DNA from 2 places in the Promicromonospora sp. NPDC057138 genome. Region 1 is predicted to be linked to the other one. Evidence: riboswitches for the same ligand, from Rfam matches in the RefSeq annotation. Region 1 holds a riboswitch; the other holds the start of a gene.
The links. Region 1 has a riboswitch for FMN ahead of ribD (bifunctional diaminohydroxyphosphoribosylaminopyrimidine deaminase/5-amino-6-(5-phosphoribosylamino)uracil reductase RibD). Riboswitches for the same ligand answer to the same signal wherever they lie in the genome.
Positions count from the first base shown of each region.

Region 2: it holds a riboswitch for FMN, as region 1 does, so the genes downstream of both, pnuC (nicotinamide riboside transporter PnuC) here and ribD (bifunctional diaminohydroxyphosphoribosylaminopyrimidine deaminase/5-amino-6-(5-phosphoribosylamino)uracil reductase RibD) in region 1, are expected to answer to the same signal.

Region 1 covers NZ_JBHUUX010000006.1:166,957-182,369, forward strand. The annotation lists gene ACFT2C_RS06560 (primosomal protein N') at 1-331, shown strand, start outside; gene ACFT2C_RS06565 (HAD family hydrolase) at 328-999, shown strand; partial or broken gene fmt (methionyl-tRNA formyltransferase) at 1,097-2,011, shown strand; gene ACFT2C_RS06575 (RsmB/NOP family class I SAM-dependent RNA methyltransferase) at 2,197-3,855, shown strand; gene ACFT2C_RS06580 (alpha/beta fold hydrolase) at 3,944-4,675, shown strand; gene ACFT2C_RS06585 (DUF1761 domain-containing protein) at 4,700-5,128, opposite strand; gene rpe (ribulose-phosphate 3-epimerase) at 5,169-5,831, shown strand; gene ACFT2C_RS06595 (sensor histidine kinase) at 6,096-7,406, shown strand; gene ACFT2C_RS06600 (response regulator) at 7,466-8,125, shown strand; gene ACFT2C_RS06605 (DUF2306 domain-containing protein) at 8,296-8,949, shown strand; FMN riboswitch at 9,009-9,143, shown strand; gene ribD (bifunctional diaminohydroxyphosphoribosylaminopyrimidine deaminase/5-amino-6-(5-phosphoribosylamino)uracil reductase RibD) at 9,261-10,361, shown strand; gene ACFT2C_RS06615 (riboflavin synthase) at 10,361-11,059, shown strand; gene ribB (3,4-dihydroxy-2-butanone-4-phosphate synthase) at 11,056-12,606, shown strand; gene ribH (6,7-dimethyl-8-ribityllumazine synthase) at 12,603-13,088, shown strand; gene ACFT2C_RS06630 (hypothetical protein) at 13,259-13,876, shown strand; gene ACFT2C_RS06635 (phosphoribosyl-ATP diphosphatase) at 13,954-14,217, shown strand; gene hisG (ATP phosphoribosyltransferase) at 14,311-15,174, shown strand; gene ACFT2C_RS06645 (PH domain-containing protein) at 15,180-15,413, shown strand, end outside.
Region 2 covers NZ_JBHUUX010000030.1:24,691-40,103, forward strand. The annotation lists gene ACFT2C_RS16855 (glycosyltransferase) at 1-524, opposite strand, end outside; gene ACFT2C_RS16860 (glycosyltransferase family 4 protein) at 526-1,671, opposite strand; gene ACFT2C_RS16865 (hypothetical protein) at 1,832-3,148, opposite strand; gene ACFT2C_RS16870 (Nramp family divalent metal transporter) at 3,250-4,479, shown strand; gene ACFT2C_RS16875 (DUF4097 domain-containing protein) at 4,487-5,440, opposite strand; gene ACFT2C_RS16880 (response regulator) at 5,440-6,099, opposite strand; gene ACFT2C_RS16885 (histidine kinase) at 6,087-7,487, opposite strand; gene ACFT2C_RS16890 (acyl-CoA dehydrogenase family protein) at 7,623-8,843, opposite strand; gene pnuC (nicotinamide riboside transporter PnuC) at 8,936-9,622, opposite strand; FMN riboswitch at 9,736-9,873, opposite strand; gene ACFT2C_RS16900 (TetR family transcriptional regulator) at 9,953-10,702, opposite strand; gene ACFT2C_RS16905 (hypothetical protein) at 10,773-10,967, opposite strand; gene ACFT2C_RS16910 (LLM class F420-dependent oxidoreductase) at 11,027-11,953, shown strand; gene ACFT2C_RS16915 (TetR family transcriptional regulator) at 12,079-12,741, shown strand; gene ACFT2C_RS16920 (ATP-binding cassette domain-containing protein) at 12,811-13,869, shown strand; gene ACFT2C_RS16925 (ABC transporter permease) at 13,866-15,413, shown strand, end outside.

The DNA.
Region 1 (15,413 bases):
GACGGCGGTCGACGCCGTCGTCGCGCGGGTCGGGCTGCGCGAGGACCCGGGAACGGGGTCGGGCGTGCTCGGTCCGGTCGAGGTCGACCCGGACGCGATGGGGCGCGGACCAGGCGGGCGCGGTGCGGGGGCGCCGTCGGGCAGCAGAGGGGGTTCGGCAGGCCGGATCGCCGTGCAGGCCCTGGACCTGCCCGTACGGACCGTGCTGCGCGTACCGCTCGCCCAGGGCGACGAGCTCGCCCGTAGGCTCAAGGCGAGCCTCGCCGTCCGCTCCGCGCGCCGCGAGGGCGGGACCGTCCGTGTACAGCTCGACCCGAAGGAGATGCTGTGAGTTCTGCCGATCCTGTGACCGACCCGACCAGCCCGACCGACCCGACCCACCCGGCTAGCCCCGCGATCGACACCGTCGTGTACGACTTCGGGAACGTGCTGATCGGCTGGGACCCGTTCGGCCCCTACCCGGACCGGCCGCAGGCCGAGATCGAGGCGTTCTTCGAGGCCGTGGACTTCGGCTCGATCAACCACGCGGCCGACGCGGGGACGCCGTACGCGGTACTGCTGGAGCGTGTGGAGCGCACCCGCCCCGACCTGGTCGCCGACCTGCGCCGGTACGTGGAGCACTACGAGATGTCGCTGACGGGACCGATCGAGGGGTCGGCGGAGCTGGTCGCCGAGCTGAAGGGCCTCGGCCTGCGGCTCTACGGGCTGACCAACTGGCAGGCAGAGACCTTCCACAGCGCCGAGCCCGCCGCACCCGCGATCGGGCTGATGGACGACGTCATCGTGTCCGGCCGCGAGGGCATGGCCAAGCCCGACCGGCGCATCTTCGAGCTCGCCATCGAGCGGTTCGGGGTCGACCCGTCCCGCGCCGTCTTCGTGGACGACAAGGCGGTCAACGTGGACGCGGCGCGCGGCGTCGGGTTCCGCGGCGTGGTGTTCACCTCCACGGACGCGCTCCGCAAGGACCTGCGCGCCCTGGGGCTCCCGGTCGCGGAGTAGGCCGAGCGGAGGGGGCCGAGCGTGGTGTGCCGAGCGACACGGCCCGTGCGCACCGCCCCACACCGCGTCGTCGGGCCACCGAACCTAGACTGGCCCGGTGCGTCTTCTCTTCGCCGGAACTCCCGAACCCGCCGTCGCCTCGCTGGAGGCCCTGCTCGCCTCGCGCCACGAGGTCGTGGCCGTCCTGACCCGCGCCGACGCGCCGTCGGGCCGCGGCCGCAAGCTCACACCGAGCCCCGTGCGCGCCCGGGCGGAGGAGGCCGGGATCCCCGTCATCACCGATGTCCCGCGCGGCGACGAGTTCATCGCGCACCTGCGCGAGCTGGAGATCGACGCCGCCCCCGTCGTCGCCTACGGGCACATCCTGCGCCCCGCCGTGCTCGCCGTGCCCCGCCTCGGCTGGGTCAACCTGCACTTCTCCGTGCTGCCCGCCTGGCGCGGCGCAGCCCCCGTGCAGCGCGCCGTCATCGCCGGCGACGAGGTCACGGGCGCCACCACATTCCTCCTGGACGAGGGCATGGACACCGGACCCGTGCTCGGCACGGCCACCGAGACCATCCGCCCCACCGACACGTCCGGCGACCTCCTCGGCCGCCTCGCCATCTCCGGCGCCGAACTGCTCGTGGCCACCCTCGACGCCCTCGAGGACGGCACCCTCCAGCCGCAGCCCCAGCCCGCCGACGGCGTCTCCATCGCCCCCAAGCTCACCACCGACGACGCCCGCGTGGCCTGGACCGACCCGGCGCTCGCGGTCGACCGTCTCGTGAGGGGCTGCACACCCGCGCCCGGCGCGTGGACGGTGCTGCCGGACGGGTCCCGGCTCGGGCTCGGGCCGGTCTCGCCACGTCCTGAGGTCACCGACCTGCTGGCCGGCGAGGTGCGCGCCCTGAAGCGCGAGGTCCTGGTCGGCACCGCCACCTACGCGGTCGCGCTGGGCGAGGTGCGGCCCGTCGGCAAGAAGGCGATGCCCGCGCCCGACTGGGCCCGCGGCGCGGGGCGACAGCTCGTCGAGGCGGGCCTCGTGCTCGACGCGTCGACGTCGGAGGCCTCGGCGACAGGTGCCGCGGTGACCGGTGCCGGGGTGACAGGTGCCGCGACACCGGACGGGTCGGCGACGGGCACCTCGACACCTGACGGCGCGACGTCGGGCTCTGCGACGTCGGGCTCTGCGACGTCGGGCACCACGGAGGTGTCCGCATGAGCGGGTACGAGGGCGACGGCGGCTCGGGCGACAGCGGTTCGCGCGAGGGCAGCGCACGTGGCGGCGGGCGGAGCTTCGACGACGACCGGCGCAACTCCTCCGGGCGCCAGCGCTCCGCATCGCGGTCCCGGGGCGGCGACCGGCCCCGCACCTCGCAGGCGCCGTCCGAACGTCGCAAGCGCACCGACCCGGCCCGGATGGCCGCGTTCGACGTGCTGCGCGAGGTCGACGAGTCGGACGCCTACGCGAACCTGGTACTGCCTCCGCTGCTGCGCGAGCGGCACATCCGCGGTCGCGACGCCGGCTTCGCGACCGAGCTGACCTACGGCACGCTGCGCCTGCGTGGCCGGTACGACGCCATCCTGGCGACCTGCGTGGACCGCCCCCTGCCCGGCCTGGACCCGGCGCTGCTGGACGTCCTACGGCTCGGCGCGCACCAGGTCCTCGGCATGCGCGTGCCGGTGCACGCCGCGGTCTCCGAGACGGTCGGGCTCGCGCGCAACCGCGTGGGCGCCGGGCCGGCGCAGATGGTCAACGCGGTGCTGCGCCGGGTGTCGGAGCGCCCGCTGGAGGAGTGGCTGTCCATCCTCGAGAAGGAGGCGCCGGACGCCCTGACCGGCCTCGCGGCCACCGAGTCGCACCCGCTGTGGATCGCGCGCGCCCTGCGCGAGGCGCTGGTCGGCAACGGGCGCAGCGTGGACGAGATCGGGGACCTGCTGGCCGCCGACAACGCCTCGCCGCGCGTCATGCTGGTGGCTCGTCCGGGCCTGGTGGACGTGTCCGACGAGGATGCCTGGGGCGACGTCGACCTGGTCGCCGGCCGCTGGGCGCCCACCGCGCTGCGGCTGGAGGGCTCGGACCCGTCGGGGATCCCCGCGATCCGGGAGGGCCGCGCCGGCGTGCAGGACGAGGGCTCCCAGCTCGTCACGCTCGCCCTCGCTGGGGTGCCCCTGAGCGGTGCTGCGTCTGGGAGTGCTGCGTCTGCGAGCGCCGCGTCCGACGGTGCCGCGGTGTCGGATGGCGCTGTGCCGGACAGCGGGGCCCGCGAGCGCTGGCTTGACCTGTGCGCAGGTCCGGGCGGCAAGGCGGCCCTGCTGGGAGCGCTGGCCGCGCAACGCGGGGCGACGCTGGTCGCCAACGAGGTGGCGCCCCACCGAGCCCGCCTGGTCGCGGGCGCCCTGGCGGCCCTGCCCGACGGCGTGGTCGAGGAGGTCCGTACCGGCGACGGGCGTGAGGTCGGCGCCGACGAGCCGGGCGCCTACGACCGCGTGCTCGTCGACGCGCCGTGCACCGGTCTGGGCGCGCTGCGCCGTCGGCCCGAGAGCCGGTGGCGGCGGACGCCGTCGGACCTCGGCGCACTCACCGGGCTGCAGCGCGAGCTGCTCGCCTCGGCGCTGGACGCCGTCCGGCCCGGGGGAGTGGTCGCGTACGTGACGTGCTCGCCGCACCTGGCCGAGACGCAGCTCGTGGTGTCGGACGTGCTGAAGAAGCGGTCCGACGTCGAGCGGCTCGACACGCCCGGCGTCCTGCGCTCGGTGGTGCGCGCCGACAGCGCGGCCGAGATCCCGCTGTCGGACCGTGATGACGTGCAGCTCTGGCCGCACGTGCACGGCACGGACGCGATGCACCTGACGCTGCTGCGGCGCACGACCTAGGGCCTGCCTACGATGGGGTGACGGGGGTGCGATGGTGAGCGTTGAGTGGCAGTTGGTCGAGTCAGGTCCGGCGGACGCCGAACACACCGTGCTGTTGCTGCCCGGCGGCATGTGCAGCGCGCGCTCGTATCTGGAGCTGATGCAGCAGCCCAGCCTGTCCGGGCTGCGGCTGGTGGCGGCGACGATGCCCGGACAAGCAGGCGCGCCGTCCCCGGACGACTACAGCCACGAGGCCTATGGGCGAATGACAGCGGACCTCGTGGCCAAGACGGGTGCGGAGGTCGTCGTCGGGTTCAGCCTGGGCGCCAACGCGGCGCTGGAGATGGCGGAGAAGAACCTGTTCACCGGCCCGATGGTGCTGCTTGGCATCAGCTTGTCGTTGCCGGACGAGTCCGCGGTCTTCATCAACGTCATCCGATTGTCCAGAGCGCTCGGCAGCCTGCCGCTGGCGTTGATGAAGAACGCCGCGGAGTCGATGGTGAAGGGCATACCGGTGCCGCCCGAGCGGCGGGCGGAGCTCGCCGCGGACTTCCGCAGGACCAGCACGCGGGACATGCGTCTCGGACTTCGTGAATACCTGAAGTGGCTGAAGAGCGGCGAGGACCACGCCGCGATGCTGTGCCGCTCGGGCGTCCCGACGTGGGTCGTCCACGCCGAGAAGGGCGACGGCGGGCTCACCGGCGCCGAGCGGCGCACGCTGGAGGCGTGCTCCACGGTCAAGGTCGTGACGGTTCCGGGCAGTGTGTTCTTCCTGCCGAACGAGGTACCCGACCAGATCGCGTCTGTCGTCAACGATGCCGTCGGCGCGCTGAACGCGTGATTCCAGAGCCGGAGGTTGCGCGGGTCAGACGCCGGTCGGCGGCCACACCCCGATGATCAGGGCCATGACCAGGATCGTGACCAGCTCGTGCGCCAGGTTCAGGGTGGTGAGCGCGGGCGGGCGGCCCTCGAAGGCGTCGTGCGTGATCATGCGGGCGGCCGTGAACCCGATCCAGAGCAGGACGGCGGTCACGACGGCGGAGGTGAAGAAGCTCCCCTCGTAGAACTCCCACGAGATGTAGACGGCGCCGGCCAGCACCCACGCGGTCAGGAAGCTGACGATGACCGTAATGACGATGGGCCAGATCCCTGCGGCACTGGCCGCCTCGGGGTCCACCTTCGCGAGCTTCATCCAGCGGTTGCCGAACGTCCTGGGCGTGTACCAGAGCGAGCCCACGACCATCGTCGACAGCGTGGCCGCGATCACTGCCCAGTAGTTCACTTCGGGGATCATCTGTGCTCCCGGTCTGTTGGTCGGGTCCTACGCTGGCATCATGGCAGCCCTCATCGCCCCCAGCATCCTCTCCGCCGACTTCGCGAACCTCGAGCGTGACCTCGGCCGGATCGCCGACGCCGACTACGCGCACGTCGACGTCATGGACAACCACTTCGTGCCGAACCTGACGCTGGGGCTGCCGATCTTCGAGCGGCTCGCGAAGGTGTCGCCGATCCCGCTCGACGCGCACCTCATGATCGAGAACCCCGACCGGTGGGCGCCGGCGTTCGCGGAGGCCGGGGCGGCGTCGGTCACCTTCCACGCCGAGGCGGCGCAGGCGCCGGTGCGCCTGGCGCGCGAGCTGCGCAAGCTCGGGTCGCGGGCGGGCGTGGCGCTGCGGCCGGCGACGCCGGTGGAGCCCTACCTCGACCTGCTCGCCGAGATCGACATGATCCTCGTGATGACCGTCGAGCCTGGTTTCGGCGGGCAGTCCTTCATCGACGGCACGCTGCCGAAGATCCGGCGTGCGCGCGAGGCCGTGAGCGAGTCCGGCCTCGACGTCTGGATCCAGGTCGACGGGGGAGTGTCCCGCGACACGATCGAGCGGGCCGCCGATGCCGGGGCGAACGTCTTCGTGGCGGGCTCCGCGGTCTACGGGGCCGCGGACATCCCGGCGGAGATCGCGACGCTGCGCGAGCTGGCGAGCAAGCACACGCACTGAGCCGCGCCGGGCGGGGCAGAGATTGGTCCGCTGCGACCACACGATCTCGCATGGATCCGGGCCAGAGTCCAGGCAAGATCGTGTGGTGGAAGCGGACCTCCCTGACGGCTGTCCGCGCCCGCGCTCTGGTGGATAAAAAGTGTGCCAAGCGCGCCGCAGACCCGGACCACCAACCCTCCACCTCACCACCAGCCCCGAACGGGGAGCCCGGCCTCGTACTTTCGCCTGATCCGGCGGCCCGCCCGGCCCTCGTAGCATGAGCCCGTGTCCGCCATCCGCTCGGTCTGGGACGAGCCCCCGCCCGCTGATCCGCCGGCGCGGGTCTGGCGGGACTGGGCTCTGGTGGGAGTGGTGGTCCCGGCCGTGGTGATCGAGGGCCTGGTGCGGCCCGACCTGCCGTGGCGCTGGCTGCAGGTTGCCGCGGCGCTGGTCCTGGTCCCGACGCTGCTCTGGCGCCGGACGCATCCGCTGCTGCCCGTGGTGGCCACGACAGTGGTCTCGACCGCGGTGATGCTCGTGATGGGGAGCGACGGCGACCTGATCACGGCGGTGTACGGCGCGGTCCTGGTCTACGCGCTGTTCCGATGGGGGAGCGGTCGGCAGGCCGTCGTCGGGGCCGGGCTCCTGGCCGCGGCGCTCGGCCTGACCTGGGCGCTGGGGAACGCTACGGGTGCCGAAACGCTGGGCGGGGCATCTGTCGTCGCGATGCTGGGCGCTACCGGTCTGGCGGTCCGCTTCCGGTCCACGGCCCGGGTGCGCGCGCTCGCGCAGGCGCGGGCCCAGGAGCGCGAGCGCATAGCCCGGGACATGCACGACATCGTCGGACACCACGTCTCCGGCATCGCCGTCCGGGCGCAGGCCGGACTCGCCCAGGCGGAGGCGCGGCGCGGCCGTCGCGGCGGGGGGGACGGCGGAGACCCGCTGGAGGCCGCGCTGCGCGTCATCGAGGGCGAGGCGAAGCAGACACTCGTCGAGATGCGCGCCCTGGTCCGCGCGCTGCGCGAGGACGAGCAGGTTGCGGATGGTTCGGCGATCGCGGCCAGTTCGGCCGGCACGGCCCGGGTCCCCACCGCGCCCGCGGGTCTCAGCACCGGCGGCAGAGCGAGCTCCGCAGCCGGTTCCGGTGCCGGACCCGGCCACAGCTCGAGCACCGGAACCGGCAACAGCCTGAGCGCAAGCGCCGTCGGTCCCGGCCCGCAGGCCGCCGACGTCGTCCGGCTCGCCGCCGGTCCGCCGTCGCCCGTGGTCGTCACGGTTCAGGGCGAGGTCGGAAGCGTACGGGCCGACGTCGGCGCGGCGGCCTACCGCATCGCGCAGGAGTCGGTCACCAACGCGCGCCGCCACGCCCGCGGCCGGACGCGGGTCGACGTCGCCCTCACGGTCGAGGCCGGCTCCCTCCGGCTGCGCGTCTCCGACGACGGGGAGCCACTGACCTCGCCGTTCGTGCCCGGGAACGGGATCGCCGGGATGCGGGTACGCGCCCGGGAGCTGGGCGGCGACGTCACCGCCGGTCCCGTGCCGTCGGGCGGATGGGTCGTGGAGGCCTTTCTCCCGCTGACGGGCGGGCGCCCGTGACCGGCCCGACGCCGGGGCCCGGTCCGGACCGCCCTGGGGACCGCCCGGCGGACCGCGCCCTGACCGTCCTGGTCGCGGACGACCAGGAGATCGTCCGCACGGGCCTCAGCATGATCCTCGGCGTCCAGGACGGCATCGAGGTGGTCGGCGAGGCGGCGGACGGCGCCGCGGCCGTCGAGCTAGCGCGCCGCCTCCGGCCCGACGTCTGCCTGTTCGACATCCGGATGCCCGTGCTCGACGGCATCGAGGCGACCCGGGCGCTGGCCGGCCCGGGAGTCGTCGATCCGCTCGCCGTCGTCGTCATCACGACGTTCGACCTGGACGAGTACGTCTACGCGGCCCTCCGGGCGGGCGCGCGGGGCTTCCTGCTCAAGGACGCCGGCCCCGCGCTCCTCGCCCAGGCCGTGCGCGCCGCCGCCGTCGGCGACGCCTTGATCGCGCCGAGCATCACGACACGCCTGCTCAGGGCCTTCGCCGACGTCGGACCCGCCGCGCCACCCGCGCAGCCCCTCGACCCGCTGACCGCGCGCGAGGAGGAGGTGCTCCGGGCCGTCGCACGCGGCCTGACCAACACCGAGATCGCGCGCGAGCTCTTCGTCACCCTGAGCACCGTCAAGTCGCACGTCGCGAACCTCATGACGAAGGTCGGAGCGCGCAACCGCGTCGAGGTCGCGCTCTGGGCCTACGACACGGGGCGCGTGCGGACCGGCGGCTCCTGAACTGAGCCTGACCGGGTTGGTCCCGACTGGGTTGGTCCCGACCAGGTCGTTCCCGACCCGGCTGGTCCTGACCGGGCTCCGGCCCCGTAGCACGGCTCGTACTTTCGGCCGGGAGCAGCCCGGTCCACGGGCCCATGACCAGCCCGTACCCAGCCAGGCACGCTCGACACATGACAATCTCCCAGACGACGACCAAGCCCACGAGTCGTCGCGAATGGCTCGTCCCGGCGGGTCTGCTCCTCCTGGCGGCCGTCCCGGCACTCGCCGGATCCGTGCGGCTCACCGAGCTGGCCTCGGATCCCGTGGTCACCGCGGAGAACGCGCGCTTCGTGGCCCAGCCCCTGCCTGTCATCGTGCACATCATCTGCGTGACGACCTACAGCTTGCTCGGCGCGTTCCAGTTCGTGCCGAGCCTGCGCCGACGACGCTGGCATCGGCTCGCCGGCCGGGTCCTCGCGCCGGCAGGCCTCGGCGTCGCGCTGACCGGCCTCTGGATGACCACGTTCTACGACCTGCCGGCCCACGACAACCTGGTCGTCAACGGGGCGCGCTACGTGGTCGGCACCGCCATGGCCGTGTCGATAGTCCTGGGTGTGCGGGCGGCGCTGCGCCGCGACTTCGTGAGCCACCCGGCCTGGATGATGCGGGCGTACGCGCTGGCGATGGGCGCCGGGACGCAGGCGCTGCTGCTCGGGCCGTACATGGCCATCGTCGGCACCATGAGCACGGCGGCCTACGCGACCGGGATGGTCGCGGCCTGGGTCATCAACGTGGCCTTCGCGGAGTGGCTGATCCGACGGCGCAGGACGAGCGGCAGGGTGTGACGCAGACCATGGCCGGGGCTCTCGCGAGTTGTGGCATGCTGACAGGCAGCAGTACGCACACACGTGCTCCGGGGTCGGTGTAATTCCGAGCCGGCGGTGACAGTCCGCGACCCGCGTCTCCCGCAAGGGGGACCGGTTGACCTGGTGGAACTCCAGGACCGACGGTGAAAGTCCGGATGGGAGGAAGCACGTGCGGCGCCGCCGTCCCCTGGGGCGGGTGTGCCGTGACGTCGTGCGCGCGGGCAGGGCCTTCAGGCCTGGTCCGCGTACCCGTCGTCCACCCCGGAGCGCCGAAGCTCGGGGAGGACAGCATGACTCAGGCACCGCAGGGCCGCGCCGTGGCGCGCGCGGCGACGCTCACCGCACCGCCCACCGCACCGCCCGCCGTCGAGGCAGCCATGCGCCGCGCCCTCGCACTGGCCGCGCAGGGCCCGGCGTACGGCCCGAACCCGCGCGTCGGCTGCGTGCTCCTCGACCCGGGCGGCCGCCCGGTCGCCGAAGGCTTCCATCGCGGCGCCGGCACGCCCCACGCGGAGGCGGCGGCGCTGGCCGCGGCCCGGGCGCAGGGCATCGACCCGCGGGGCACGACGGCGGTGGTGACGCTCGAACCGTGCGCCCACCAGGGCCGCACCGGGCCCTGCGCGGACGCCCTGATCGAGGCCGGCGTCGCCGTCGTGCACGTCGCGGTCGGCGACCCGAATCCGGTGGCGACGGGCGGAACGGCCAAGCTGCGGGCCGCGGGGATCGAGGTCACCATGGGCACCCTCGCGGACGAGGGCGAGGAGCTGCTGCGCCCCTGGCTGCACGCCGTGCGCACCGGGCGCCCCTACGTGACGCTGAAGCTCGCCACCAGCCTGGACGGCCGGGTCGCCGCCGCCGACGGCACCAGCCGCTGGATCACCGGCCCGCAGGCCCGCACGCACGCCCACACCATCCGCGCGCAGGTCGACGCGATAGCCGTCGGCTCGGGGACCGCCCTGACCGACGACCCGTCGCTCACCGCCCGGACCGTCGACGGCGGCCTCGTCGGGCACCAGCCGCTGCGGGTGGTGCTCGGCCGCCGCACGGTGCCCGACGACGCCCGCCTGCGCGGGCCCGGCGGCCCCCTGCTGCAGCTGCCCGGCCACGATCTGGACGCAGCGCTGCGGGAGCTCGCCGAGCGCGAGGTGCGGCACCTGCTCGTGGAGGGCGGGCCCACCCTGGCCACGGCCCTGCTGGCCGCAGACGCGGTCGACGAGCTCCACGCCTACGTCGCCCCGGTGCTGCTCGGCGCGGGCGCCACCGCCGTCGGCGACCTCGGCGTGACCACCATCGGCGAGGCCGCGCGCTTCGCCACCCACGACGTGACCCGGCTGGGCGACGACATGTTGCTGGTCGCGCACACCGTCGCGCACACCAAGGAGGAGATCTGATGTTCACCGGAATCGTTGAGGAGCTCGGCTCGGTCGTCGCGCTCGACCGGCCCGGCGGCGACGCCGGCTCCGACGCGGGCGCAGCGCCCGACGCCGTCCTGACCGTCGCGGGCCCGCTCGCCACGTCGGACGCCCGGCCGGGCGACTCGATAGCCGTGGACGGCGTGTGCCTGACCGTCACCTCGGTGCTGCCCGGGGCGGACGGGAACGGCGGCGCGTTCGTCGCCGAGGTGATGCCGGAGACCCTCCGCCGCACCTCGCTCGGCGCCCTCGTCCCGGGCACCCCGGTGAACCTGGAGCGCGCGCTCCCGGCGGACGGCCGGCTGGGCGGGCACGTGGTCCAGGGGCATGTCGACGGCGTCGCGACGCTGGCGCGCCGCACCCCCGGCCCGCGCTGGGACGACCTCGAGTTCTCCGCGCCCGCCGCCCTGACCCGGTACGTCGCGGAGAAGGGGTCCATCGCGCTGGCGGGGGTCTCGCTGACCGTGACCTGGGTGTCGGACGACGGCTTCGGCGTGTCGCTCATCCCGACCACGCTCGCCGCGACGACGCTCGGCCGGCTCGTCCCGGGCGACGTCGTGAACGTGGAGGTCGACGTGCTCGCGAAGTACGTCGAGCGGCTGATGGCGACCGGTGCGGTCGCCCAGCCGGCGACGACGGCCGCCGTCGGCGACCTGGCGACCGGAGCGGCACGATGAGCGCGGGCAGCACCGTGCGCGCCGCGGATGTCGTGGGCCCTGTGGACGCTGCGGACGAGAACTCAGCCTCGGCCGGTACGAGCGCCGTCGTCCCGGGGACCCCGGGTGAGCCGGGCACGGGCGTGGTGGAGCGCGCCCTCGCCGAGCTCGCCGCCGGGCGACCGGTCCTCGTGGCCGACGACGCCGGCCGGGAGAACGAGGTGGACGTCGTCCTCGCCGCGAGCGCCGCGACGGCCGAGTGGGTGGGCTGGACGGTCCGGCACTCGTCGGGCTACCTCTGCGCGCCGATGCCCGCGCACCGCGCGGACGCGCTGGAGCTGCCGCTGATGGTCGAGCGCAGCGAGGACCCGCGGGGGACGGCATACACGGTGTCGGTGGACGCCGCCGTGGGCGTGACGACGGGAATCTCCGCGGCGGACCGGGCGCGGACGCTGCGGGTGCTGGGCGACCCGGCGTCGGGCGCGCGGGACCTGATCCGGCCCGGGCACGTGCTGCCGCTGCGGGCGCGCGCGGGCGGCGTGCTGGAGCGCGCGGGGCACACGGAGGCCGCGGTGGACCTGGTGCGCCTCGCCGGCAGCGCGAGTGATGGTGCTGGCGCCGGGGACCTGGGCGAGGTGGGCGCCATCGCCGAGCTCGTCCGGGACGACGGCGCGGTGATGCGGCTGCCCGAGGCCCAGGCCCTGGCGCGGGAGGCGGGCCTCGTGGTGCTCACGGTCGCCGATCTGGTGGCGTGGCGCCTGGCGCACGACCCGCTGCCGTCTGGTGGCGCGACGCTGTCCGGTGGCACGACGCCGGTCAAGGCCCGGGTGCACCGGGTCGCCGAGGCGTCGCTGCCCACGCGGTACGGCGACTTCCGGGTCGTGGCGTACCGGGACCTGGTCTCGGGCGCGGAGCACCTCGCGCTGACGCCGGTGGCGCTGTCCGGCCCGCGGCGCGAGGCGCCGGCACGAGGCTCGGCCCACGGCCGGCTGGTGCGCGTGCACTCGGAGTGCCTGACGGGCGACGCCCTGGGCTCCCTGCGCTGCGACTGCGGCCCGCAGCTCGAGGCGTCGTTGGCGGCGGTGGCCGCCGAGGGCGGCGCCGTCGTGTACCTGCGAGGTCACGAGGGCCGGGGGATCGGCCTGGCCGCGAAGATCCAGGCGTACGCGCTGCAGGACACGGGCCGGGACACCGTCGAGGCGAACGTGGACCTCGGGCTGCCGGTGGACGCGCGGGAGTACGGCGCGGCGTCGGCGATCCTGGCGGACATCGGGCTGGACGGCGTGACCCTGCTGACGAACAACCCGGAGAAGGTGACGGGCCTGCGCGAGGCGGGTACGGACGTCGTCGGGCAGCGGGCGCTGGTGGTGGGGCGCGGCGTGCACAACCACCGGTACCTCGAGACTAAGCGGCTGGTGCTGGGGCACCGCATCGACCGGCCGGACGCCGGCGAGCCCGTCCTGAACGATCTGAACGATCTGAACGACCTGAGCGTGAACGGCTTGAACGGCTTGAACGGCCTGAAGAACGTGAACGAGCTCGACGAGGAAGAAGGAGCGTGCGCATGAGCGGGGCCGGAGCACCGAAGGTGACAGTGGACGGGACGGGCCTGCGGGTCGTCGTGATCGCGGCGAGCTGGCACGAGCAGGTGATGGACGGGCTGCTGGCCGGCGCCCGCCGGGCGCTGCGGGCCTCGGGCGCGGACTGGACGGAGGTGCGGGTGCCGGGCTCGTTCGAGCTCCCCGTGGCCGCGGCACGCGCGGCGGCCGGGGGAGCGGACGCCGTCGTCGCGCTCGGGGTGGTGATCCGCGGCGGGACGCCGCACTTCGAGTACGTGTGCTCGGCCGCGACGTCGGGCCTCACGGACGTGAGCGTGCGTACCGGCGTGCCCGTCGGGTTCGGGGTGCTGACGTGCGACGACGAGGCGCAGGCCCTGGACCGGGCCGGGCTGGAGGGCTCGCACGAGGACAAGGGCGCGGAGGCGGTGGAGGCGGCGGTCGCCACGGCGGTGACGCTGCGCGATCTGGTGGTCTCTCCAGTCCTGCGTTAATAGTGTGCCAAGCGTTCTGAACGACACCCAAGGCACCGCCAACCACCGAACCAGAGCCTGCAAGAACCGGCCCCTCGGCACATGAAGGAGATATGAGAACCTCATGTGCCCGGTGGTCGGCATCGCGGATGGCATCAGGATCGGTATCGCGGCGTGTGTCGCGGTCGGCCATGACGACGGCGGTCGTCGTCGCCGTCATGGCGACTGCGACGGCGGGCGGGCTCGCCGGCTGCGCGGCGGCGGAGCCGGCCGGGGGAGCGGAGCCCTCGGGCACGGCGGAGACCCTGGGCGTGACGCAGGACCGGGCGCAGGGCCCGATGGACCCGCCCGGCGTCGCCTGCGTCGACTGGGTGTTCTTCGAGACCCCGGCCGAGGCGGCGTCCGACGCCGGGGCTGTGGTCCGAGGGACCGTCGTGGAGCAGGACGGCACCGCGCAGATGTACGGCGTCGACGCCCACCGCTGGCTGGTCACCGTCGAGGAGGTGCTCGAGCGGCCGGATCCGCCGTCGGGCCGCCCGCAGACCCAGCCCGAGCTCGAGGTCGCGCCGGGCGAGCGCATCGCCGTCGTCTCGACGCCGGAGACGTGCAGCGGCGACGCGTACCCCGAGGGCGACCCGCTCGACCCGCCCTCCGGCGTCGGCGGCGCGGACGGCTCCGTGATCGTCCTGCTGTCCGCAGCGTCCGGGGAAGAGGGCGCGGCCGACGACTACTCCCTGATCACGCCGTTCCAGGGCGTCATCACCCCCGTGGCCGACGGCAGTCTGCCGTCGAAGTGGCCGACGCCATAGCGTCCACGGGGCGGCGACATGGCCGCCACGTGGACGACGGCGGGTAGTGCCCCCGATGCCCGACTAGTCTGAGCCTCGTGAAGACCTTCGAGACCCTGTTCGCCGAGCTGACCGAGAAGGCCGAGACCCGTCCGGCGGGTTCCGGCACCGTGGCCCAGCTGGACGCAGGCGTCCATGCGATCGGCAAGAAGGTCGTGGAGGAGGCCGCAGAGGTCTGGATGGCGGCCGAGTACCAGTCGGATGCCGAGACCGCGGAGGAGATCTCGCAGCTCCTGTACCACCTGCAGGTCCTGATGGTCGCCAAGGGACTGACCCTCGAGGACGTGTACACGCATCTGTGACCCGGCCTCGACGGGCCCGACCACCGCCGGTCGGGCCCGTCGAGAGACCGGGGTCCCGCAGATCCGTCGTACACCCAGAGAGGAACCAACCACATGCTGCGCATCGCCGTCCCCAACAAGGGTGCCCTGTCCGGGCCCGCCTCCGAGATGCTGAGCGAGGCGGGCTACCGCCAGCGCCGGGACCACCGCGAGCTCGTGCTCGCCGACCCCGAGAACGACGTCGAGTTCTTCTTCCTGCGCCCGCGCGACGTCGCGGTCTACGTGGGCACCGGCACCGTCGACGTCGGCATCACGGGCCGTGACCTGATGCTCGACTCGGGCGCGGACGCCATCGAGCACCTCGGCCTCGGGTTCGCCAGGTCCACGTTCCGGTACGCGGCGCCCGCGGGCCTGGGCCAACCCGCCCCGGTGACCCAGGTGAGCGACATCGCGGGGCTGCGCGTGGCGTCGTCGTACACGACGCTCGTGGCCCAGCACCTGGCGAAGCAGGGTGTCGAGCCCGCCGCGATCGTGCACCTGGACGGCGCCGTGGAGTCGAGCGTACGGCTCGGCGTCGCGGACGTCATCGCCGACGTCGTGGAGACCGGCACCACGCTGCGGGCCGCGGGCCTGGAGGTGTTCGGCGACCCGATCCTGCACTCGGAGGCCGTGCTGATCCGGCAGGCGGACGCCGAGGCGCCGGCCGGCCTGGGTATCCTGACCCGCCGCCTGGAGGGCGTCATCACCGCGCGGGAGTACGTGCTGATGGACTACGTGGTCCCCGCCGCGCGGCTCGAGGAGGCCGTGGCGATCACGCCCGGCAAGGAGTCCCCGACCGTCTCGGCGCAGCACCACAGCGACGCCTGCGCCGTCCGCGTCATGGTCCCGCGCCGGGAGACCAACCGGATCATGGACGCGCTGTACGACGTCGGGGCGCGCGCCATCATCGTGACGTCGATCCACGCCTCGCGGCTGTAGGCCTCATGGGTGCGGGGGCGGGCGGGGGAACAGGCAGCGGCGCTACCGGCGAGAGCCGGGGCGATGACCACTTCCGCACCTTCCGCGGCCGCTTCGGCACGCCGATGGCGTACGGGCTGGCCCTGCTGTCGATCGTCGGGTGCACGTTCGTCGCGCTGGCGGCGACCGGCCAGGGTGCGGACGCCGCGAACCGGATAGCGATCATCGTTTTCGGCCTGCTGGGCGGTGTCATCGCCTGG
Region 2 (15,413 bases), on a different contig from region 1:
CGCTCGACCTCGCCGGCGGCGAACTGGGTGGTGGCGACCAGGCGGTCGAACCGGGTGAGCGTGGCGAGGTTGTACCGGTCGGCCAGGGCAGGAGCTGCGGCCGCGCCGAACGCCGCCGCTGGGCCGCCCTCCGCCGCGCCGGGGATCCAGGACCGCAGCACGCCGTCGACCCGCTCGTGCAGCATCATCAGCGAGGGGACGCCGGCCTCTCGGGCCCAGTCACCCAGTCCGGCGAGCGTGGTGCGGTCGCTCACCTCGAGCCGGTCGGGCGCGAGGGTCTCGAGCAGGCCCCGCATCTTGCCGGGTTGCACCACCGCGCGGTACCCGCCGGAGAACGGCACGCGCGGCGCCGCGAGGCCGACGACTCGCACGCCGTCCACGTGCGCCACCCCGTCCCGCCTGCCCGGCACGACGAGCACGGGTTCGTGCCCCCGGGACAGGTACTGCCCGGCCATGGCGTGCATAGCGGTTCGGATGCCCCCGGACCGGGGGCTGTAGAAGTTGGCGACGTGGACTATTCGCAAGTCATACCTCCGCTGAGCCGGCTCTCGCGTGCACCCGGACCGCGTCCTCGTAGTGGCCCATGAGCTCGGAGCAGATGTCGTGCCACGTCCGGCCCTCGGCGCGTTCCCGTGCCGAGGCCCCGAAGGCGCGCCGCTTGCGTTCGTCGCCCACCAGGTCGACGACGCGGGCGCGGAGCGCCTCGTGGTCACCTGGAGGGTACAGCCAGCCGTCGTGGGAGTGCCGGACGATGTCCAGCGGGCCGCCCGCGGCGGGCGCCACGACCGGGACCCCGCTGGCGTGCGCCTCCTGCAGCGTCTGGCCGAACGTCTCGAGCTCGCCCGGGTGCACGAACACGTCGAGGCTCGCCATCGCCCGCGACAGCTCGGCCCCGCGCAGCAGCCCGGTGAAGTAGGCGGACGGGAGGATCTGCCGCAGGTCCTCCCGCTCGGGCCCGTCGCCGACGATGACGAGGCGCACGCCCGGCAGGTTCTCGATCACGCGCAGCGCCTCGACCTGCTTCTCGGCGGCGAGGCGACCCACGTAGCCCACGAGGATCTCGCGGCCGGCGCCGATCCTGCGGCGCCACGCCTCGTCCCGGAACTGCGGGTGGAACGACTCCGTGTCGACGCCCCTGCCCCACAGGCGCAGGTTGGGGATGCCGTGGTTCTCGAGCTGCCGCATCGTCGCGGTCGACGGCGCGAGCGTCATCGTCGCGCGCTCGTGGATGTCCTTGACCCGCTTCCACAGCAGCGGCTCGAAGCCGCCCAGGCCGTACCGCGCCGCGTACCCGGGCACCTCGGTCTGGTAGACGGCGACGCTCGGCAGGCCGAGCCGCTCCGCCGCAAGGATGCCGCGCCAGCCGAGGATGAACGGCGACGCGAGGTGGACCACGTCCGGCGCGAACGTCGCCAGCGTGCGCTCGGTGCGCCACTTCTTGCCGACGACGAGCCGCACGTCCGGGTACCCGGGGAAGCCGATCGAGCCGAGCTCGACCACCGGGGCACCACTGACGAAGGGCGGGACATGGCCGATGGAGGCATCGGCGTCGGGCGCGAGGACCATTGCCTGGTCCCCCCGCTCACGTAGATGCTCAAGGACTCGCAGGACGGAATTAGTGACTCCGTTGACCTGCGGGAGGAAGCTCTCCGCAACGATGGCTACTCGCACGTTACGAACCTGCCGGTCGTCGATGTCCGTACGAAGTCCTTCGTGCGGCGAACCGGGGAACGGGTGGCGTCGAGACGGTTACCGCTACACACGATGTCACGGACCTGACCGTAGCGGAGCCACCATCCACCTGGCATGGGGAACACCCCTGAGGGGACCCTTAACCTGCCCTGGAAGTCGTCCGACGGCTCCGCGCGACCTGGACGAGCCGGACGACGGCGCCCACCAGCAGCGCCACGAGCAGCGCGTTGCGCAGGGCGCCGATGGTTGTGGCCAGCGGCCAGCCACCGAGGAACTCGCCGTACCGGATCGGGTAGATCTCCATCGTCAGCCGGGCGACGATCAGCGTGCCGAACGCCGGCAGGAACCAGGTGCGGCGGGTGCCCTGGCTGCGGCTGCCGAGCGCGATGGCCGCGGCCAGCGGCGGCCCGATCCACGCGATGAACTGCGGCGAGCCCACCTTGTTGAAGACGATCAGGGCCAGGAGCTCGGCGGCGGCGCCGAGCAGCAGGACGTCCCCGACGAGGTCGGGCCGGCGTCGAGCCGCCCACCAGACGAGCGCCGCGAGCAGGACCGCGGCCACGGGCAGCGCGATGTCGAGCGCCTCCGCGACGGCGTCCGGGCCGGCCCCGAGCACCTCGTAGGTGTAGATGACGTTGTCGTACTCGACCTGGATCGAGGAGTCCCACAGCCGCGCCACGGTGAACGGCGTGGCGGCGACGGACTCGACCTGGAGCTGGCGGTCGCCCTGCTCGCCGAAGACGTCGAGCACGTTGTCCGACCCGCCGCCCACCGTTGCGATGCCGATGACCACCGCGCACACCGCCGCGCCCGGCAGCACCACGTTCCGGAGGAACCCCTTGGCGTTCGACGCCGTCGCGGCCAACGCGAGGGCCACCGCGCCGGGGGCGATCTTGATCCAGGCGCCCACCGTGGCCAGCGTCATGGCGAGCGCGGGCCGCCGGACGGCGACGAGCAGCGCGACGAGGATGATCGGCGCGAGCAGCCCGTCGAGCCGCCCGATCCAGATCGGGCCGAGCGCCACGAGGAAGGCGAGCCAGAACCACACGGCGGCGCGGCCGTGCGGGCGGGCCCGCCCGAGCAGCAGCACGGCGACGGCGTTGGCGGCCGTCACGAGCCCCATCCACACCCAGTAGTAGCCGTTCGTCGAGTCGGCGAGCAGGGCCGGGATCGCCATCGGCGCGAGGGCGCCGATCGGGTACACCCAGTCGTAGCTGAAGACCGGCCACCACCCGGCGTCCATGCCGTTGCGGATCCACCACTCGTACAGGTTCACGTCGCCGAGGATCTGCCCCCCGAACACCCAGGCCTGCAGGATGATCCAGCCGTGGACCAGGGCGAACCCGATCCACAGGGCCGGCCAGGAGGAGAGCACACGGGTGGCGGACCGCAGGAAGTCCTTGCCCACGGCCTTGGGCGTTGTCGAAATGTCTGACGCGCTCGGCACGGGCCACATCCTTGCACTGATCCGCCGCGGGGTCGGCGCTCGGCCGATATGGGTACAAGTTCGAGCGTACGCGAGTTAGAGTTCGGGTACCCGAACTCTATGGAGAGCCGATGACTCGCACCGTCGCAGAGCCCCGCCTGGGCCGCGCACGCCTTTTCACGCTGCTCGGCCCCGCCTTCGTGGCGGCGATCGCCTACGTGGACCCGGGCAACGTGGCGGCGAACCTCACGGCCGGGGCGCGGTTCGGCTACCTGCTCGTCTGGGTGCTCGTGGCGGCCAACGCGATGGCGGTGCTGGTGCAGTACCTGTCGGCCAAGCTCGGCGTCGTGACCGGTCGGTCCCTGCCCGAGGTGCTCGGCGACCGGCTGCCCCGCCCGGCCCGCCTCGCGTACTGGGTGCAGGCCGAGATCGTGGCGGCGGCGACCGACCTCGCCGAGGTGATCGGCGGGGCCATCGCCCTCCACCTGCTGTTCGGCGTGCCGCTCGTGCTGGGCGGCGTCATCACCGGGGTGGTGTCGTTGCTCGTGCTGGCGGTGCAGCAGCGTCGCGGCCAGCGGGCCTTCGAGGGCGTCGTCACCACGATGCTCGCGGTGCTGGCCGTCGGGTTCTGCGCGGGTCTGTTCTTCTCCCCGGCCGACCCGGCGGGCATGCTGGCCGGTCTGGTGCCCCGCCTGGCCGGCGCGGACTCCGTGCTGCTGGCCGCCTCGATGCTCGGGGCCACGGTGATGCCGCACGCGATCTACCTGCACTCGTCGCTGGCCCGGGACCACCTGCACGCGCCGTCGACGTCGGTGCCCCGAATCCTGCGCGCGACGCGGATCGACGTCGTGCTGGCGCTGATCCTGGCCGGGAGCGTGAACATCGCGATGCTCCTGCTCGCCGCCGCGAACCTGCCCGGCCACGCGGGGACCGACACCATCGAGGGCGCCCACGCCGCGATCACCGACACCCTCGGGCCCGTGGTGGGCGTGCTGTTCGCCGTCGGGCTGCTGGCCTCGGGGCTCGCGTCGACGTCGGTCGGGGCCTACGCGGGGGCAGAGATCATGGCCGGCCTGCTGAAGGTTCGCGTGTCGCTGCTGACCCGGCGCCTGGTGACGCTGCTGCCGGCGATCGTCCTGCTGATGACGGGGATCTCGCCCACCTGGCTCCTCGTGGTGAGCCAGGTGGTGCTGAGCTTCGGCATCCCGTTCGCGATGATCCCGCTCGTGCGGCTCACGCGGGAGCGCGAGCTGCTCGGCGAGCACCGGAACGGCCTGACCACCCAGGTGCTGGCCTGGGTGGTCGCGGGCGTGATCGTGGCGCTGAACGTCACGCTGCTCTACCTCACCCTCGCGGGGTAGGGGGCGGTTACCGGGCGAGGTAGGCGACGTCGCCGTTCGAGCTGCGGATCTCGACGGTGCGGGCGGCGTCCGGGTCGGTCGGGCCCTCGATGGTCTGGTCGCCGTTCGACGTGTGGATCGTCAGGGCCACCGGCTCGCCGTCGCCCACCACTGTGACCTCGCCGTTGCTGCTCACGCCGTAGACGTCGCCGCCGACCTCGGAGATCTCCACCGATCCGTTGCTGGTCGTCGCCGAGGCGTCGCCCGTCACGGAGCCGATGGTGATCCGGCCGTTGCTGGTGTCCGTGGTGACGCTGCCGTCCACGCCCGTGACGTCGATCTCGCCGTTCGAGGTCGACGCCTCGACGTCGGCGCCGGAGTCGGTGACGTCGATGTCGCCGTTGCTGGAGTCCGCCGTCAGCGCGCCGCCGACGTCGGTGGCCTCGATCCGGCCGTTGCTCGTGCTCAGGGAGACGTCGCCGGCCAGGCCGCTCGCGACGACGTCGCCGTTCTCGGTGCGGATCACCACCTCCGTGCCCGCGGGCAGGGTCACGTCGAGCTCGCCCGAGCAGTGGGGCAGCGCGATGGCCCAGCCGCACCGGTGGGTGAGCTCCAGGTGGCTCGCGGACTCGTCCGCCGAGTAGCTGGGCTCCCGCAGGCCGCTGTGCGCGATGACGTCCACCTCGATGTCGCCCTCGACGGCGCTGACGGTGACGTCGCCGTCGGCCACGAGCTCGACCGAGTCCACGGCGTCGTAGGACCGATGGGTGGTGGTGGTCTTGGACATCGTCAGGTCGGCGAGATACAGGGCGCCGAACCCGACCAGCGCGAGGGCGAGGACCGCGCCGGCGGTGCCGAGGACCCGGCCGGTGACGCCGCGCCGCGGCGGCCCCGGCGGGTAGGCGGCGTCCTGCGGATACGGCCCGGGCTGCCCGACGACGTCCGCGGGGACCGGGGGATTCTCGGGGCTGAGCTGGTTCATCAGAGTGATCCGTTCTGGTCGAGCCAGCGCAGCACGGCGAGCACCCGGCGGTGGTCGTCGGCGGCCGGCGGGAGGCCGAGCTTGGTCAGGATGTTGGTGACGTGCTTCTCCACGGCGGCCAGCCCCACGACGAGGCGGTCCGCGATGGCGGCGTTGGAGCGGCCCTCGGCCATGAGCGCGAGCACCTCGCGCTCGCGCCGCGTCAGGACGTCGAGGTCGGAGCCGGAGTGGCGGGCGATGATCTGGGTGACCACCTCGGGGTCCACGACGGTCCCGCCCGCGGAGACACGGGCGACCGCGTCGAGGAACTCGTCGACGTCGGCCACGCGGTCCTTGAGCACGTAGCCCAGGCCGCGCGCGCCGCGCGCGAACAGCTCGGTCGCGTAGCTCTGCTCCACGTACTGCGACAGCACGAGCACCGGCAGGTCCGGGTGCAGGCTGCGCAGGTGCACGGCGGCGCGCAGCCCCTCGTCGGTGTGCGACGGCGGCATCCGGACGTCGGTGACGAGCAGGTCGGGCAGCTCGGCGTCGGGCGTCGAGAGTGCCCGGACCAGGTCGTCCGCCGTGGCGTGGCCCGTCACGGTGTGGCCCTCGGCGGCGAGCAGGCGGGTGAGGCCGTCCAGGAGGAGGACGGAGTCCTCAGCGATCACGATGCGCACGGGACCTCCACGGTCAGGCGGGTGCCCTTACCGGGCGGGCTGTCGAGCTCGAACGTGCCGTCCAGTGCGGCGACGCGGCCGCGCAGGCCTTCCAGGCCGCTGCCGGGGGTCGGCTCGGCGCCGCCCCGGCCGTCGTCGGACACCGTGACGCGCAGGCGCTGCGGGTGCTCGTCGGGCACCAGGCTCGCCGCGACCCGGACCGAGTCGGCCCCGGCGTGCTTGGCGACGTTGGTCAGAGCCTCCGCGACCACGAAGTACGCGGCTGCCTGCGCGGCGGAGCCGGCGGGCGTCAGGTCGCCCGTGACCTCGACGCGGACGGGGACCGGGCTGCGCCCGGCGAGGGCGGAGAGCGCTGCGTCGAGCCCGCGGTCGGAGAGGACGGCGGGGTGGATGCCGCGTACGAGGTCGCGCAGCTCGGCGAGGGTCTCCTTGATCTCACGGTGCGCGAGCTCCAGGGCGGCGACCGCGTGCTCGGGGTCCTTGTCGGCCAGACGGCGGGCCACGCCCAGCTCGACGCCGAGGGCGACCAGGCGCTGCTGGGCGCCGTCGTGCAGGTCGCGCTCGATGCGGCGGCGCTCGGTGTCGGCGGCGGAGACCGCCGCCGTCCGCGACTCGGTGAGGACGACGGCGCGTTCGCGAGCCGTGTGCGCGGCGGCCTCGGCGAGGCGCGTCTCGTGCTCGGCGACGGCGGCGCGGGCACGGGCGACGTCGGCCGCGGACGGGCCCAGGAGGACCGTCGCGAGCCGCACCATGAGGTACGACCCGTACTGCGCGAGGGCGGCGGCCGCCCACACGAGCACGACGGCGCCGGCGAGCGCGCCGACCACCGTGGCCGGCCACGACAGGCCGGTCCACCCGGCGAGGGCGCTGTCCCGGCCCAGCGGCACGAACGCCACGGCGGCTACGGCTGCCGCAGCCAGGGCCGCGGCGACAGCGAAGAACACGGAGGTGAGCAGCATCGCCAGGAACGCATAGAGCGTGGCGGCCCAGGCGCGGCCGTCGCGGATCGGCGTCCACAGCCTCGACCAGAAGCCCCGCGGCACGTGCCCCACGGGCAGGGGAGCGGGGATGACGACGCCGGTCTGGGCGGCGATGCGGGCGCGCTCGGCCGCGCCGAACCAGCGCGCGACGACCAGAGAGAGGGCGAGGAGCGGCAGCCCGACGCCGAACGCCGGGACGGCCGCGGCCGAGACCACGACGAGGGTCCACAGGATCAGGCCGCCCGTGAGGTGCCAGACCCAGCCGACCCCGAGGGCGGCGAAGGCGCGCCCGGTAGCGGCGTCGTACGGGGCACGGAAGAACCCCGGGCCCGAGACAAGGGCGGGCGTCACCCGGTCCTCGAGGCTGCGGGGCTGGGGCGCCGGCGCGGGGCCGGCATCGCTGGTCATGAACATGACACTAGGCCGGTGCCCGCCCCCGGAACATGCTGCGACCCCACGGCGTGCAGGTGGGGTTACCCCTACCCCTGCACGTTGGTCGAGCTTGTCGAGACCCAGGTCTCGACAAGCTCGACCAACGACTGATCAGGCGAAGGCGCTCGTGCCCGTGATCTCGCGGCCGATGATCAGGGCCTGCATGCTCTCGGTGCCCTCGTAGGTGTGCAGCGCCTCGATGTCGGTGAAGTGCCGCGCCACACGGTTCTCCAGCAGGATTCCGTTGCCGCCGAGCAGGTCGCGCGCGACCGCCGCAACCTCCCGCGCGCCGCGCGTGCACGTGTACTTGGCGAGCGAGGCCTGCGGGCCGCTGAGCTGCCCGGCCTCGTCGAGCCGGGTCAGCTGCTTCACGAGGAGCTGCATCTGCGTGATGGTCGCCAGCATCTTCGTCAGGCGCTCCTGCACCATCTGGCTCGCCGCGAGCGGCCGGCCGAACTGCGTGCGCTGCTTGGCATAGGCGACGGCTGCCTCGTAACAGGCGATGGCCTGCCCGACGGCGCCCCAGGCCACCCCGAGCCGGGTCGCGAACAGGACGCGCCCGGTGTCCTTGAACGAGCGGGACTTCGGCAGCAGGTTCTCTGCCGGTACGAACACGTCGGTCAGCACGATGTGCGCCTGGTGGATGGCGCGCAGCGAGATCTTGCCCTCGATGGTCTTCGCGACGTACCCGGGGGTGTCCTGCGGCACGATGTAGCCGTGGACCTGGCCGTCCTCGCCGCGGGCCCACACCACCGAGATGTCGCCGATCGAGCCGAAGCCGATCCACTTCTTCTCGCCGTTGATGACGTAGCCCTCGACGCCGTCGCGCGTCTCCTTGACCGCGGACGTCTCCAGGCCGACGGAGTCGGAGCCGTGCGTGGGCTCGGTCAGTGCGAACGCGCCGAGGACCTCACCCCGGGCCATCGGCCCGGCGTACTTCTCGATCTGCTCGTCGGAGCCGAGCATCACTATCGAGCGCAGCGCGAGGCCGCCCTGCACGCCGCCGATCGTGGTCACCGAGCCGTCACCGCGCGACATCTCCATCGCGGCCAGGCCCGAGGCCATCTTGGAGATCTTCGGGTAGCCGGGCACGTCCACGCCGTCGCGCAGGAAGTCCAGCTCGGCCATGCGCTTGACCAGGTCCATCGGGACCTCGTAGCGCTCCCAGTAGCCGTCGATGACGGGCAGGACCTCGTCCTGCACGAACTGGCGGACGGCGAGCTGGTGCGCCCGCTCCTCCGCCGTCACGTCGGCGAAGGCGCCGGCGAAGTCGATGTCGAGCGGTTGCGAGACGTCGTAGTCGGGCGCCGTCACCCCGGGGGTCTGAGTCATGGCTTCCATGGTGCTGGGTACCGGGTATCAGGTCAAGCGATACTACGTCTCACTCTGGCTCGGTCCCGGCGTGGCGGCGCGTGGCGGCGCGATCAGGCGGCCGCGACCGCCACGTCGCCCGGTTCGGCGCTCTCACGGCGGCTGATGCGCCACCACGCGAAGAATCCGAACAGCGTGAACAGGCCGTAGAACACGTACATCAGGGCGGTCGCCCAGTACCCCGCGGAGAACAGCAGGGGCACGCCGACGAGGTCGACGGCCACCCAGATCAGCCAGAACTCGACCCAGCCCTTGGCCATGCCGTAGGTGGCGAGCACGGAGCCCGCGAAGATCCACGCGTCGGCCCAGACCGGCTCGTACGAGCCGAGGGTCCGGAAGAGCGGGGTGAGCAGCAGCGTGCCGGCGAGCAGCCCGGTCACGAGGCCGACGCGGGCCCGCCAGGACGCCCAGTGGGGGTGCACCGCGACCGTGCCGGCGCCGCCGAGCCGCTGGGTCTGGCGCCAGCGGTACCAGCCGTAGACCGAGACCACGATGAACATGATCTGGCGGCCGGCCTGGCCCAGCATGTCGGCCCGGGTCGTCTCGCCGAACCAGGAGCCCATGAAGACCGTGAAGAGCAGGATGTTGCCGACGATGCCCACCGGCCAGGCCCACACCTTGCGGCGCAGCCCGCCGAGCGCGGACGCCAGGCCGAACAGGTTGCCGATGACCTCACGCCAGTAGATCTGCTGGTCGCCGACCAGGAACGTCGCGTCGTAGGCGGCGCGGAACCAGTCCATGTCTCTTCCCTCTCCGTATGTCCGCACAGGGGCTCCGGGGTGAGGGCCGGCGCGCCGCGAAGGCGCCGACGACGGCGCCCGGCCGTGGCCCCGAAGGGTCGACGGCGCGCGCCGCACGTGCTTCCTCCCATCCGGACTTTCACCGTCGGTCCTGGAGTTTCACCAGGTCAACCAGGCCCCTCCCGAAGGAGCGACCCGGGTCGCGGACTATCACCGCCGGCTCGGAATTTCACCGACCCCGGAGCACGTGTGCATCTGCTGCACGATGTCTAGCGGAACACAGGATGCCACGTGCTCATTCCCCGGCGAGTGTCCGGTTCGTCACGCAGCTCAGACGAGGGCGTCCCGGACGGCGCGCGCCACCTCGTCGGGCCCGGCCTTGCCCTCGATGACGGTGACGATGACGCGGCGGGCGGGCGGGGCGCCGTCGTCGGCCGGGGGCTGGCCGGTGGCGCCCAGGACGGCGGCGCGCCGCAGGTCCGCGAACGCCTCTTCGAGCTCGGGCCGCAGGTCGAGCGACGGGTTGCGCAGCCAGCGCCGCAGGATCGAGTTGTGCACCGCGACGACGGAGGCCGCGAACGCGATGGACGCCGTCGACGTCGACCGCTCCGGCGGCAGCGTGTCCCGCAGGTAGTGCGTGAACGCCCGCTCGTAGCGGTGCGTCGTGATGAGCTCCCGGTCGCGCAGCGCGGGGACCTGCTGCAGCAGCGCGTACCGGGCGAGCGACGTCTCGCGCTGACCCACGTGGTGGTCGAACACCATGCGTGCCGCGCGGCACACCTCGAGATACGGGTCGACGTCGGGGTCCCAGGCGCGGCCCAGGTCGTGCCCGGACTCCTCGCTGGTGCGGGCGTCGGGCCGGGTGGCGGCCAGCATGACCACCACCTCCTCGAGCAGCAGCTCGTGGTCGGCGAAGACCACGTCCTCCTTCGAGCGGAACCGGCGGAAGAACGTCGCGCGGCTGACCTTCGCGGCGTCGGCGATCTCCTCGACGGTAGTTCCCTCGTAGCCCTGCCGGGTGAACAGGTCCACCGCAACGTCTACTGCCTGCGCGTGCGTGTGAGTACGGACGGCGGTCATGCCAGGCAGGCTACCGCGTGGCCCCCGGCTGGCGTGAAGAGTCCTTGAACGATCCGTGACCTTCATGGCGCTAATTTTCCCGGGCGGCGATCTTGCCGGACCGCAGTCTGCGCAGGTAGCGCACCTCGCGAATCGCCAGCAGCAGGCCGAGAACGCCCGGCACGGCCGACCACGGGTGACCGAGCACGACGCCCACGAGACACACCAAAAAAATCACCCCGCCGACGACGACGGTGGCGAGACTTCCCCAACGGATCCCGGTCACGCAGCGAGCGTAGTCTGCTGCGGACGATCGTGACCGCCGCCACCTAGCCCAGAGGAAACATGACTCTCGACCTGCGCATCTTCACCGAGCCCCAGCAGGGTGCGACGTACGACGACCAGCTTGCCGTCGCCCGGGCGACCGAGCAGCTGGGATTCAGCGCCTTCTTCCGTTCCGACCACTACCTGGCCATGGGCGTCGACGGGCTGCCCGGCCCGACCGACGCGTGGACGACCCTGGCCGGGCTCGCCCGCGACACGTCGACAGTGCGGCTCGGCACGCTGGTGTCCTCGGCGACGTTCCGGCACCCCGGCGTCCTCGCCATCCAGGTGGCGCAGGTGGACCAGATGTCCGGCGGCCGCGTGGAATTCGGCCTCGGCACGGGCTGGTACCAGGCCGAGCACAGCGCCTACGGCATCCCGTTCCCGGACAAGCGGTTCGGCATCCTCGAGGAGCAGCTCGCGGTCATCACCGGCCTGTGGGGCACGCCGGCGGGGGAGACGTTCTCGTTCTCCGGCGAGCACTACCAGCTCACGGACTCACCGGCCCTGCCCAAGCCCACGCAGACGAAGATTCCCGTGCTCGTCGGTGGCGGCGGCGCACGCCGGACGCCCGCCCTCGCGGCGAAGTACGGCGACGAGTACAACCAGGCCTTCCCGAAGATCGACACGGTCGGCCCGCGGATCAAGGTGATCGAGAAGGCGCTGTCCGACGCCGGGCGCGGGCCCGAGTCGATGGTCCAGTCGGTGGCACTGGTCGCCGCCGTCGGGCAGGACGAGGCCGAGCTCGCCAAGCGTGCCGCGGCGATCGGCCGTGAGCCCGCCGAGCTGCGCAAGCACGGTATCGCCGGGACGGTCGCCGAGGTGGCGGACCGCCTCAAGACCCTCGAGGCGGCGGGAATCCAGCGCGTCTACCTCCAGATCCTCGACCTGGCGGATCTGGACCACCTGGACCTGATAGCCCGCGAGGTCCGCACCCAGCTGGGCTGAGCCTGGGAGTGGTGAGAACGGGGTTGTGTTCCGCAGGGGTCTCCTGAGGAACACAACCCCGTTCTCGCTCTACGGGCGGATGACAGTCTGGACAGTGGGCTGAACGCGTGGTTAGCATGTTGAACATGCGTTCAGCCGACCTCACCGCACGGGCCAGGATCCGCGACGCCGCGATCTCCCGGTTCGCGGTGGAGGGCTTTGGGGCGTCGGTCCGATCCATCGCGTCCGACGCCGGGGTGAGCGCCGGCCTCGTGATGCACCACTTCGGCTCCAAGGACAAGCTCCGCGCCGAGTGCGACGAGCACCTGCTCGGCGTGATCCGCCGGCTCAAGCGCGAGAACGTCGCCGAGGCCGCGGCAGGCCAGAGCTTCTTCCACAAGTTCGCGGCCGCCGAGGAGAACGCGCCCATCGTCGGGTACGTCCTGCGGTCCATGCAGGACGGCGGCGCGCTGGCCCGCGAGTTCATCGACCACATGGTCGACGACGCCGTGGAGTACACACGGGACGGCGTCGCGGCGGGCGTGGTCGTGCCCAGCCGGGACGAGGCCGCGCGGGCCCGCTACCTCACGCTGTCCTCCCTCGGTGCGCTGCTGCTCGAGGTGACGCTCAGCCCGCCGTCGGACCCGAGCGACCTCGGCGCGATCGTCCGCGGCTACGTCACCAACAGCTACCTGCCCATGCTGGAGCTGTTCACCGAGGGTTTCCTCACCTCCCGTCGCATGCTCGACGAGTACCTCATGTACGTGCCCGACCCGCCGTCGCGCGAGGCAGTGCCGCTCCCGGACTGACCGGTATCGGCGGTCGGAAGCGCGCTGCCCTGTCACGTCCCCATACCGACGTCAGAGAGCGAAGCGATCATGACCAGCACCGCACTGAACAGCACACCGTCCTCCATCCCGGCTGTTGAGGTCCGGGACCTGCACAAGTCGTTCGGCACCGTCAAGGCGCTCGACGGCCTGAACCTGGTCGTCCGGCCCGGAGAGGTCGCCGGCTTCCTCGGCCCCAACGGGGCCGGCAAGTCCACCACCATCCGCGTCCTGCTCGGCCTGCTGCGGCCCGACGCCGGGCACGCCAGCCTGCTGGGCGGCGACCCGTTCGCCCAGGCGGTCGACCTGCATCAGCGCCTCGCCTACGTGCCGGGCGACGTCACGCTCTGGCCGAAGCTGACCGGTGGTGAGGCCATCGACCTCCTGCTGCGGCTCCGTGGTGTGCAGGTCGACAGGAGGCGCAAGGAGCGCATGCTGAAGCGCTTCGAGCTCGACCCCACCAAGAAGGCCGGCACCTACTCGAAGGGCAACCGGCAGAAGGTCGCCCTGGTCGCTGCCCTGAGCGCCGACGCGGAGCTGCTGGTCCTCGACGAGCCAACGTCGGGGCTGGACCCCCTCATGGAGGCGGTGTTCCAGGAGTCAATCCGCGAGGCGACGGCGCAGGGCACCTCGGTGCTGCTGTCGAGCCACATCCTCGGCGAGGTCGAAGCGCTGTGCGACACCGTGACGATCATCCGCAACGGCAAGGACGTACAGGCCGGCACCCTCTCCGAGCTGCGCCACCTCACGCGGTCCAAGGTCTCCGCCGTGGTGACCGGTGACACCGGCGTGCTGGCGTCACTCACCGGCGTCCACGATCTGCTCGTGACCGACGCGGGAGGCGCCGCGTCGTCCGGCGCGCCGGCGTCGCGCATCGCGTTCCACGTGGACGACGACGCGCTGCCCCGGGTCACGATGGCTCTGGCCACCCTGGAGCCGCACGGCCTGACGGTCGAGCCGCCCTCGCTGGAGGAGCTGTTCCTGCGCCAGTACGGTGACGAGCTGGAACGGCTCGAAGAGGCCCCTGACGTCGAGGAGCCGACCGAGCGCGCCGGCACCAGAGCAGCCAGGAGGGCTGCCCGCAGCTCGGTGAAGGCAGGACGGCGATGAGTGCGACAACGCTGTCCGGCGTCCATCCGCTGGAGCGTCCGGCGCTGGCGCTACGTGGCGCGTTCGCGGGCACCGGTGATCTGCTGCGGCTCGCGCTGCGACGAGACCGTGTGCTGCTGCCCGTGCAGATCGCCGTGTGCGTGCTCATGTTCGTCAGCACGTTGAGCTCCGTGTCCCAGCTGTACGGAACCCAGGAGCAGCGCGACACCATGCAGGGCACCCTGGTGACCAACCCGGCGTTCCTGGTGCTGCTCGGGCCGTACGAGAACACGGGGTCCATCGCGTCGACGGTCTCGTGGCGCGTCGGCATCTTCATGGTCGCCGTGTTCGGGGTGCTCGCCGCCATGGCCGTCGTGCGGCACACGCGCAAGGAGGAGCAGCTGGGGCGGCTGGAGCTGGTGCGCGCCGGCCGCGTGGGTTCCCTGGCGCCGCTCACCATCGGACTGATCGTCGGGGTGATCTTCTCGGTCGTGTCGGGTGCGCTGATATCGGCGGTGGTGTGGTCGGAGGGCCCGTCCGACGGCGCCGTCGCCTTCGGGGCGCAGGTTGCGGCCGTCGGGCTGGCGGCATCGGGGATCGCGGCCGTGACGGCCCAGCTCGCGTCCTCGTCACGCGGCGCGAATTCGCTCGGCGTGTGGATCATCATCGGCGGCTACCTGCTGCGCGGCGGTGCGGATGCCGACCCCGACGAGCTGGGCTGGCTGCACTGGGTGTCGCCGGTCGGCTGGGCGCAGCAGATCGACCCGTACGGCGCCAACGACTACCGGCCGTTCCTGCTGTGCGTCGCGCTGTTCGTCGCGGGCGGGCTCGCGGCCACCTGGCTGACGCTGCACCGCGACCTGGGAGCGGGCCTCCTCGCGGAGCGTCGCGGCCCGGCCCACTCGGCGTCGCTGACCTCGACAGGTGCGCTCGTCACGCGATTGACCCGCTCGTCGTTCGTGATCTGGGCGGTGTCGATCGGGGTCTACATGTTCTTCGTCGGCTACCTCATGGCGACGACCGGAGAGATGGTCGCGGAGAACGAGCAGATCGCCGACTACATGGCCGCGATGGGTGTGCAGGGCTCCGACATCGCGGCGGGCTTCGCGGCGCTCGTCATCTCCTGGGTCGCGTACGCGGGCGCCGGGTACGGGGTCACCGTGGTCCAGGACATCCGCGCGGAGGAAGCGCTGGGCCGGACCGAGGCGGTGCTCGCGACGCGCACCTCCCGGCCCGGGTACCTCGGTGCCTGGCTGGCCGGGGCCGTGGGCGGAGCGATCCTGCTGCTCGGCATCGCGGGAGTCGGCCTCGGGGCGGGCAACGCACTGGCTTCCGAAACGGGATGGGGTGACTCGCTGAGCGACGGGCTCGGTGCGGCCGTGGTCCACGTGCCGGCCGTCCTGGTCGTGATCGGGCTGACGTCCGCGCTCTTCGGCTGGTTCCCGCGGCTGGTCGGCCTTGGGTGGGCCGTGATCGCGGCCAGCTTCCTGGTGACGCTCCTCGGCAGCCTGCTCGACCTGCCTGACGCCGTCATCGATCTGTCGCCGTTCGCGCACGCGCCGGCA